2 regions of the Labrenzia sp. C1B70 genome follow, and region 2 is predicted to be linked to the other one. Evidence: riboswitches for the same ligand, from Rfam matches in the RefSeq annotation. Region 2 holds a riboswitch; the other holds the start of a gene.

Region 1 (4,988 bases), on a different contig from region 2:
CGGCCGGTAGGCAGGAAGATGGCTGATTACTATTCAATTCTGAAGAAAACGATCGCGTCTTTACCTGAAAACAATGGTGCTGCACGCAGAAGCGTTTACAGCCGTGCGCGCAATGCCATCGTCAATCAGCTGAAAGCCTATGAACCGCCGCTGGCGCCGTCCGAGATCACGGCCGAGCAGCTGCGTCTGGAAGAAGCCATTCGCAAGGTGGAAGCCGAAGCCGCCCGCGAAAGCCTCGGTCTCAGCCCCACAGTTCCGAAGGTCGAAACGCCGCCCCCGGCGCCGCAGGTTTCCGCGCCGCCCGTGACACCGCCTCCGGCTGAGCCGGTGGCAGAGGCTGCGCCGGAAGCGCCTGCGCCTGCACCACAGGAACCTGAAACAACTGCAGCACCGGTGGTGGATACCCCGGCTCCGTCGCCCTTGAAGGAAACCCTGACACAGGCCGAAGCGCTTGGCATCGCGGCCAGCCAGGCTGTTCACCACGCCAAGGAAGCTGCCGACCCGGGCGCTGCGCCTGTGCGCCAGGAGCCCTCTTTCGGCGGACCTGTGCAGCCGGAACAGACAGATGATGGCCTGTTCGAGCCTGCAGATACCGCTGGTGCGGCCGATCCCGCCGATCAGGTTTATCCAGGCGAGGAAACAGCCAAGCCGAAGGACAAGTCGGCCTCCAAGAAAAGCCGCTCCAAGCGCGCCAAGCCGAGTGCTTCGGATGCGCTGCGCGGTGATTCATCCGGCAGCCGCACCGTTCCGATCGTCATTGCTGCGGGTGTCCTGTTGCTGGTGCTCCTGGGCGCCGGAGCCTATTTCCTGATGCCTGCGGGCGATGAGACGGCCGATAGCGGCAACGTGCCGGTTGCGTCTTCTTCGCAAACGCCTGTCGATACGCAGCCGGACACCACGCCGGAGCCTTCGACCGCTGCCCCTGCCGGAGAAGGTGAAGAGCCTTCGAAAAACACCGACCGCCTGTTGAACGAAGGCGAGACGGATGTGGTTGCCCCGGATGCACGCACGGTAACCACGACGACGATTACCGGACAGTCTGATTCGCCTGCGCCGGCCGATACACCGCAGGTCGATACACCAGCTTCCGCTGCGCCCGAACCTTCCCAGCCGTCCATCGTGACGAGCGGAGAAAACGATCAGTCTTCTGCGACCACCGAAAGCCCGATTGCGGTGCCGGAAGACAATCTCTCGGCCATTTCGCCGGACGAAACTTCACCGGCTCCGTCCGCTACGGCTGCGGATTCCTCGGTGCAGCGCTCTATCCTTTACGAAGAAGGGGAAGAGTCCGGCGGTGCCGGAACGGCTGCGCAAGGCGCTGTCGTTTGGGGTGTCGATGAAGAAACGAATCTGGACGGCAAGGCTCTCGCGGTTCTGAGCGCCTCCATTGAAATCCCCGAGCGGGATGTGAAGGTCGACATTCGCATCAAGCCGAATGACGATACTTCCTTGCCCGCCAGCCATCTGGTCGAGATCAAGTACGAGTTCCCGGAAAACTTCGCTCCAGGTGACGTCGTCAACGTGCCAGGCCTGGTCATGAAGCCTACGGAAGAAGCTCGTGGCGATGCGCTGATCGGCGCTTCCGTGAAAGTGTCCCCGGGCTTTTTCTGGATTGCCCTTTCCAGCTTGCCGAACGAGCAGCAACGCAATCTCGCCCTGCTGCGCGAACGCGGCTGGATCGACATTCCGATGCTTTACGAAAACGGCAAGCGCGGCATCCTGACCCTGGAAAAGGGAACCGCCGGTGCAGAAGCCGTAGAAAAGGCGATCACGTCCTGGCAAGCCGGCTAAGCGCCAACCTGCCTCCTTTCAAAATCTGAAGAAGCCGCCTCACGGCGGCTTGCCTTTTTCCGTCACACAAGGCATGGTCCGGCTTGGTCCGAGGGGTGTTCCGGTTACCGGAGCTGAGATGGCGTAATGCCGAACCCTTAGAACCTGATCCGGGTCATGCCGGCGAAGGGACGGAATCCTTAGCCTATTCCCGGATCTCCATTGTCATTTTCGGCTTGTCCGAAGACGGGAGATCCTATGCGTACTTGTCTGCGACCACTGCGGTCGCCGCACATCCGAATGCCGGTATCGGCTTTCATGCGTTCCTGTTGGCCAACGGCGGCGGGGACTGCGGGATGATGGCGTTTGCGAAAGCTGTTGCCAGGACCATACTCGGCCTGCTGCTGACTGTCGTTATCTGGGCGGCAATCGTCCGTGTGTTCGACACCCAGCATTATATCCTGCCGGGTCCGGACCGCGTCTTTACGGCCTTTGTCAAACACGCAGGCTTCCTTCTGCATCATGCCGGCATCACCGCCTATGAGACGGTGCTCGGGTTTGTGCTGGGGGCAGCCGCCGGGGCATTGCTTTCCGTTCTTTTGTGGCTGTTTCCGATTGCTGCAAGGTTCGCCATGCCGCCCATTCTGGTGACGCAGGCCCTGCCTGTTTTCGCAATCGCGCCGATCCTGGTGCTCTGGCTCGGTTTCGGGCTGGCCTCCAAGATCGTCGTCATCATCCTGGTCATCTTCTTCACGGTCACATCGACGTTTTTCGATGGCCTGCAGCGGCTTGACCCGGGTTTGTGCGATCTCGCCCGGCTTTATCGTCTGTCTCGCCTGAAGGAACTCTGGTTCTTTCGCCTGCCGTCAGGCTTGCCGGCGTTTGCCTCCGGCCTGCGGGTGGCCGCGGTGTTCGCTCCCATGGGGGCGATCATCGGCGAATGGGCCGGGGCAAAAGGAGGCCTTGCCTTCATCATGCTTCAAAGCAGCAACCGGATGCAGGCGGACATGATGTTCGCCGCCCTGATCCTGCTCGCGGCGATGGTGCTGATCATGCGCTTTGCCGTGAACCATCTCACCCGACTTCTTGTTCCCTGGCAGCCGCTCACCTAGCTGCCGCTCTACGGAGGACCTCATGAAAAAACAAATCCTGTCACTCGCATTGGCGGCCGGGCTGCTGGCATCGGGGCCGGTACAGGCCAGTGAGAAACTGACCTTGCTGCTCGACTGGTTCATCAATCCGGATCACGCGCCGCTGGTAACTGCGCAGACCAAGGGTTTCTTCGAGGCAGAAGGCCTCGAGGTTGAGATCATCGAACCGGCGGACCCGGCAATGCCGCCGAAACTGGTTGCTGCCGGGCAGGGCGATATCGCGGTGTCCTATCAGCCGACGCTTCATGCGCAAATCGAGGAAGAGCTGCCGCTGAAATGGATCGGTACGCTGGTGGAAACACCCCTCAATTCTCTCATCGTGCTCAAGGACGGCCCGATACAGGAACTGAAGGACCTCAAGGGGAAGAGTGTCGGCTTTTCCGTGTCCGGCTTCGAGGACGCGATGCTGGGCCAGATGCTGCGTTCGGCCGGTTTGACCATGGATGATGTCGAGCTGGTGAACGTCAATTTCGCGTTGTCAGGCTCTCTGCTTGCCGGTCAGGTGGATGCGGTGATCGGCGCATATCGCAATTTCGAGCTCACCCAGCTCGAAATCGAAGGCAAACCCGGCAAGGCTTTCTTCCCGGAAGAAAACGGTGTGCCGATCTTTGATGAGCTGATCTATGTCGTCAACAAGGACAAGACGGACGATCCACGCTTCGCCAAGTTCCTGGCAGCCGTGGAAGCGGCCACCATCTATCTGAGCAATCACCCGGAAGAAGCCTGGAATGCCTTCATAGAAGCGTATCCGAACCTCAATGACGAGCTGAACAGGCGGGCATGGTTCGATACGTTGCCGCGGTTCGCCAAGCGTCCGGCTGCACTTGATGAAGGCCGCTACCAGCGCTTTGCGGAATTCATGGCCGAAGCCGGTCTGATCAGCAAGGTCGTGCCGGTGGAGAGCTACACAGCCGAAATCCGCTGAACATCAGCTTAGGCAAAAGAAAAGCGCCGGAGCATAGCTCCGGCGCTTTTTTTGGTTCTCTTTGACCGAGTGCCTCAGGCGGCGGGCTGGTCCATTGTGCGGGCGCTGTTGCGCACGGCTTTTTGAACCTTTTCGAAAGCGCGAACCTCGATCTGGCGGACGCGCTCGCGGCTGACACCGAATTCGCCCGAAAGGTCTTCCAGCGTCATCGGGTCTTCGGCCAGGCGACGTGCTTCAAAGATGCGCCGTTCACGCTCGTTGAGCACGTCCATCGCGTCGTTCAGCATCTTGCGACGCATATCCAGCTCTTCCTGATTGGCAAGCAGGGTTTCCTGACTGTCGCTTTCATCGACAAGCCAGTCCTGCCATTCACCGGCATCAGCTTCCGCGCGCACGGGCGCATTCAGGCTGGCATCGCCGCCCAGACGGCGGTTCATGGACACCACTTCCTCCTCGGACACCCCGAGTTTGGTGGCAATCTCAGAGACCTGATGCGGCTTCAGATCGCCTTCGTCCAGCGCCTGGATCTTGCCCTTGAGGCGACGCAGGTTGAAGAACAGGCGTTTCTGGTTGGCCGTGGTTCCCATTTTCACGAGGGACCATGAGCGCAGGATGTATTCCTGGATAGCCGCCTTGATCCACCACATGGCATAGGTCGCGAGCCGGAACCCCTTGTCCGGTTCAAAGCGCTTGACCGCTTGCATCAGGCCGACGTTGCCTTCGGAAACGACTTCTCCGATCGGCAGGCCATACCCGCGGTAACCCATGGCAATCTTGGCGACGAGGCGTAGATGGGAATTGACTAGGCGTTCTGCAGCTTCAGGGTCTTCATGCTCTTTGTAGCGCTTGGCGAGCATGTACTCTTCCTGCGGCTGAAGCATTGGAAACTTGCGGATCTCGTCCAGATACCGGCTGAGACCGCCTTCCCCTGCTGTAAGCGTCGGAACGTTCTGGGCCATAACATGCACCCCCTTTCGTCAAGTTTGCGACCCCTTCCTCCCGCTGCCCCGCAGTGATACGCAAGCAAGCCATTTTTGAGGGAAGGCGGACGCACAATAGTGTCCGTACAGGCACACAGAAGCTTCTAATATAGGTCCAAATTGGTCGATTGCATGGTCAGAAAACGAAAACGCATCCTAAAA
Region 2 (4,988 bases):
CTTCAAAAACGACAGGTTCAGAGTCTCTTCGTCATCGCACCGACACACTTTCAGACATTTGCCTAAAAAACAGGCACCCGAAATGTCAGTTTCCGATAACGTAATTTAACGGTGAATCGTTGCGGCTTTGCCACAGGTTTCGTGACGGAATGTGGATCTTTTGTAGGACAAGTTCCTTGATATTCCTTGGTAAAAACGCCAATCACCTTTCCTAACGGAAATCGCGTCGGCACACCGTTGCGCGGTAGCCTTTCCTTTCGAAATTGAATTTTTGTCAGGAAGTTTGTCAGCAGGCGACGCGCCACTGTCCGGCCAATTACAGCTTTTCCGGCAAGGCAGGTTGCAAGCTGCGAACCGGTCGGTTGCACCGGCTCGCAGAAAGAGATGGTCCAGGACCGCACTCCATTCCTTGTTTGCAGCCTCAAGCGGCAAGCCTAGCTGTCGCGAGCTTCGAGGAAGCGGCGCATGGCAACGTCACTCCAGGGGGCAAGGCGTGCCCGCGCAGCCATATGACTGTCGTAGATCCTCTGGCTAAGCGCATCCTTGCTCGCGAACTCGGACAGCACGACTGCCGAAGTCTCCCGCAAAGCATCCAGAACGTCGTCCGGATAAGGACGGACGGTAACGCCGTCCTCTTCCTGCAGGAGCTTCAGTGCGCCTGCATTCTCCCAATCGCTTTCTGCAAGCGAGCGGCCGTTTTCTGCCTTGCAGGCCTCCAGAACGATGGCGCCAAGGTCTTCCGGCAGACCTTCCAGCGCCACCTTGTTGAACAGCGCTTCACCGGTGCCGTTGGGTTCATGGAACCCCGGCGTGTAGTAGGACTTGGCTGCTTTCTGGAACCCCATTGCCCTGTCCGACCAGGGACCCAGGAATTCCGTCGCATCCAGCACGCCGCTGTCCAACGCCTGGAACAACTCTGCAGGTGGCAGGCTGACAGGCGTCGCCCCAAGCCGATGCATCACTTCGCCGCCAAGGCCCGGCATGCGGATCTTCAGTCCCTTGAGATCGTCAAGAGTGTTGATTTCGCGCTTGAACCAGCCCCCCATCTGGACGCCGGTGTTGCCGGCCATTACGGGCCTTAGTCCGAACGGGGCATAAAGTTCGTCCCAAAGCGCCTGGCCGCCCCCCTGCTCAATCCAGGTGATATGCTCATGCGGCAGCAAACCGAAAGGGATCGCGGTGAAATAGACCGAAGCCGGGATCTTGCCCTGCCAGAAAAACGAGGCCGTGTGCGCCATCTGCGCCGTCCCCGCCGAGACCGCCTCGAACACGCCCAGAGCCGGCACCAGTTCCCCTGCAGCATAAAGCCGAACGCGCAGGCGACCACCGGACATCAGCTCGATCCTGTCGGCAATGCGCTGCGCCGTGACCCCGGGCCCCGGCAGGTTCTTTGGCCAGGACGTGACCATCTTCCATTCCAGCGTCGCCTGCTCCTGCGCCACCGCCGGGGCGGCCAACGCGCTTGCACCGGCGGCGGCGGAAGCCCCCAGAAGTCCGCGACGGCTGATCCGTCCGGTTTCTGTCTTTGGCTGATCGGTCATCTCACTTGCTCCAGAACGCGTGGAAATGATGGACTGGCCCGTGACCACTGCCAATGTGAAGCGTGTCGGCAGCGGCGATGGCGGCCTGAATATAGGACTTGGCGGACCTGACGGCCGCTTCCATCTCCTGCCCCTTGGCAAGACCCGAGGCAATCGCGGATGACAGGGTGCAACCGGTGCCATGCGTGTTGTCGGTGTTGATCCGCTCTGACCTGAGCCAGACCGCATTGCCGTTGCGATCCAGAAGCAGATCAGCGCTATTCGCGCCAGACCCGTGCCCGCCCTTGAGCAGAACCGCATTGGCTCCAAGACCGAGCAGACGTTCTGCCTGCGCCTGCATTTGCGTTTCGTCCGCGGCAACGTCGCCCTGCAACATGCGGGCAGCTTCATGCAGGTTCGGGGTAACAATATCGGCCAGCGGCAGCAGCAAGGCAATCAGCGTGTCGACCGCACTGTCGGCAAGCAACGGGTCACCGGAGGCAGCCACCATCACCGGGTCAAGCACAACCGGGCCTGTCTCATGTGTCCGAAGCCCTTCAGCTACCACCTCGATCGTATCGACACGCGACAGCATGCCGATCTTTGTCGCCTTGACGGCAAGGTCCGAAAAGACGGCCGTCATCTGGGCCCGCACGAACTCCGGCGGCACATCATGGATGGCGCTGACACCAAGCGTATTCTGCGCCGTCAGGGCTGCAATAACACTGGCACCAAAGACGCCGTTTGCGGAAAAGGTCTTGAGATCAGCCTGAATGCCGGCTCCGCCGCCGGAATCCGATCCTGCAATGGTTACCGCAATTGCGGTCATGGGAACCTCCTGGGAGTAGATGCCGAAAAGCCTGCGTCAGCCGGTCTTGAGACGGGCTTCAATGTCGCGGTCAGTCAGGCAATAGAGTGCGTCGAGCAACTCCGGCACCAAACTGCCTGGCCCGCCTGACCGGCTGGCCGCGATTTCGCCGGCAATGTTGAAGACGGACAGTCCGCAAGCAGCTGCAAGCGCCCTGTCCTTTTCGATGCTCAGGAACGCCGCCAGAACAGCACCGCCGGCACAGCCGGTGGCCGTCACGCGTGACATCAGTGGATCGCCGTTGCGCAGCAGGAAATCCTCGCCACGGCTCTCGACCCTGTCTTCCGGGCCAGTGACCGCAAAAACCGTTCCGGCCTCGATCAATGCATCGGCATCTGCCCGCTCCGGCAGGAGAGCGTTGAGTTCTTCCGGATTGAGCCGCACCAGATCCGGCTTGAGGCCCAGCAGATCGCGCGCATAGGCGCAGCGCACGGGAGACCGGTTCACGAAAACCGGATCGACACAAACCGGACGTCCGGCAGTCCTGGCAGCTTCGATTGCTAGCGGAATGGCCGCACGGCGTTCCTCGTCAAGGGTGCCGAGGTTCACCAGCAGTGCATCAGCCCCGCCGGCAAAGGCCGCAACTTCCTCCCGCGCGATGGTCATGGAAGGAACCGCGCCGAGCGCAAGCAACACATTGGCGGTGAAACTCTGGGCGACCGCGTTTGTGATGGCGTGAACGCGCGGCGTTTTCTGCCGCACCCTTTCCAGAAGGGTGAAGACCTGTTCGGCGCTCAGGGCCTGCGTGGAAGCAGCAACGGAAAGGCTCATGACGGCTCTCCTGCGACAGAAAGCCCGTTGCCGGTATTCCGGAAAGGACGTGTTGAAGGGAGTGGTGTGTGCATCATGATCTCAAATCCCTCCGCCGGTATCAGCCGGATCAGGTTCAAGGAGTTGGCAGGCCGCCTCTCAGCCCGGTCCAGGATGGCCGGGCACCCCCATGAGATGATTGCACTGCTAACAAGCCGGCCGTGCGATTGCAAGACCCGGCTTGTGCAGAGCGGCTACTCGGCAATTGACTGGCGGGAGGAGATAGGCGATGTCCTAGTCTGCTTTCGTGAATCTGTTGCCCGGCATGTTTGGCTGACCGAACAGCCCGGCTGATGGTTCAGGTGACACGTTCACCCCCTTCAAACACCAACTGCCCGGAGCGCCCCATGGTACCGTTTTTCGTGATGATCAAATGCCAGTTGGGCAAGACCTACCAGGTCGCCAATGCGATCGCCGATGCGGAAATTGCGTCCGAAGTCTACTCCACCTCCGGCGACTACGATCTTCTGGTGAAATTCTATGTCGACGACGGTTCGGACATTGGCCACTTCGTGAACGAGAAGGTCCACCCGATCGACGGCATTCAGGACACCAAAACCATCATTACCTTCAAGGCCTTCTGAACTCAGACCCGGAAATTTCCATGAAACTCATTAAAATCGCCGCCCTTTGCCTGCCCCTCGCTCTTGCTCCGATCGGCTCGACCGCGTCCGCGCAAGGCATGCCGCCGGAGCAGATCAAGCAGATCCTGGACCTGACCAAGGCCAACTGGGTGTCATTCCGCGACTGGCAGGGCCAGGAGCTGATCTATTTCACGCACCTGGAATCCTGGAAGTGCGGCATCGACTATGTCTTCTACGGATTAAACGACGACCCGATTGAGCAGGAATGGCAACTGGAAGCCTGTGACCCGGACAACCAGAATGTCGTTCTGAAGGACAAGCCCTATCTGGAGCTGCCCCTGGGGTCGGCCCAGTCGATCAGCGTGCAGCTGATCTTCAAGGACGGCACCAAGAGCGCTGTTGAGCGGTTCGAATACAAGTCGCAGTAGGGCCGATTTCGGAAGCCACCCGCATTCGCCGTCATTCCGGACAAGCGCAGTAAAGCTGCGCGCCGATCCGGGATCCAGCGCATCAGCGTGAGCAAAGCGAACTCTTCTCTCTTTGTCTAATGCCGCGCCTAAGGCGCGAAATAAGTGCTGGATTCCGGATCTGCGCACAGCACTGCAGTGCTAGTCCGGAATGACGGGGGAAGACAGCGGGACCTGCCCTCTTGTCTCCCCCTACGAACGCGAGGGCGATGACGCCCGGCGTGCCTTTGTCCGGTCCAGCCCGAGCTTGTGCTCGCGGTAGATGACGAAAATACCGGCGGCAATCACGATCAGCGCCCCCAGCACCACTGCTGGCAATGGCGTTTCGCTGAACACCACCCAACCGACAATGATCGCCCACAGCATGTTGACATAGTCGAACGGGGCAATGGTGGAGGCATCCGCGAACCGGTAGCTCTGCGTCAACAGGATCTGGCCGACACCACCCGCAAGGCCGATCAGCAGAAGCAGACCTGCCGTGGGCAGGTCCGGAATGATCCAGGCCTGACCCGGCAGCAGAAAGCCCAGCGGCAGCGTGAGCAGCGACAATACGGACGACATGCCCGCAAACCAGGTAACGATCGTGGACGTGCGCTCCGTCTCGCACAATTTGCGCACGGTGATCATGGCGAGCGCGGCAAAGCCGGCTCCTGTCAGGCCGATCAAGGCCCCGATCATCGAGTTGCTATCCAACTCCGCGTCACCCAGATGCGGTGACAGCACAACCAGAATGCCGACA

The links. A riboswitch is a leader RNA that binds a small molecule or an ion and turns the genes downstream of it on or off. The one in region 2 is predicted to bind thiamine pyrophosphate.
Region 1: another riboswitch for thiamine pyrophosphate. It lies ahead of Q666_RS46905 (ABC transporter permease); the one in region 2 lies ahead of Q666_RS50795 (hydroxyethylthiazole kinase).

Annotation. Positions count from the first base shown of each region.
Region 1 is NZ_AXCE01000010.1:222,678-227,665, forward strand. Features, by position in the region: gene Q666_RS46900 (hypothetical protein) at 19-1,791, shown strand; TPP riboswitch at 1,873-1,979, shown strand; gene Q666_RS46905 (ABC transporter permease) at 2,037-2,882, shown strand; gene Q666_RS46910 (ABC transporter substrate-binding protein) at 2,905-3,846, shown strand; gene rpoH (RNA polymerase sigma factor RpoH) at 3,921-4,805, opposite strand; gene Q666_RS46920 (RluA family pseudouridine synthase) at 4,983-4,988, opposite strand, start outside.
Region 2 is NZ_AXCE01000012.1:542,576-547,563, forward strand. Features, by position in the region: gene Q666_RS65940 (hypothetical protein) at 63-401, opposite strand; gene Q666_RS50785 (TRAP transporter substrate-binding protein) at 435-1,541, opposite strand; gene thiD (bifunctional hydroxymethylpyrimidine kinase/phosphomethylpyrimidine kinase) at 1,543-2,349, opposite strand; gene Q666_RS50795 (hydroxyethylthiazole kinase) at 2,386-3,159, opposite strand; TPP riboswitch at 3,228-3,338, opposite strand; gene Q666_RS50800 (Lrp/AsnC ligand binding domain-containing protein) at 3,546-3,782, shown strand; gene Q666_RS50805 (hypothetical protein) at 3,803-4,210, shown strand; gene Q666_RS50810 (DMT family transporter) at 4,442-4,988, opposite strand, start outside.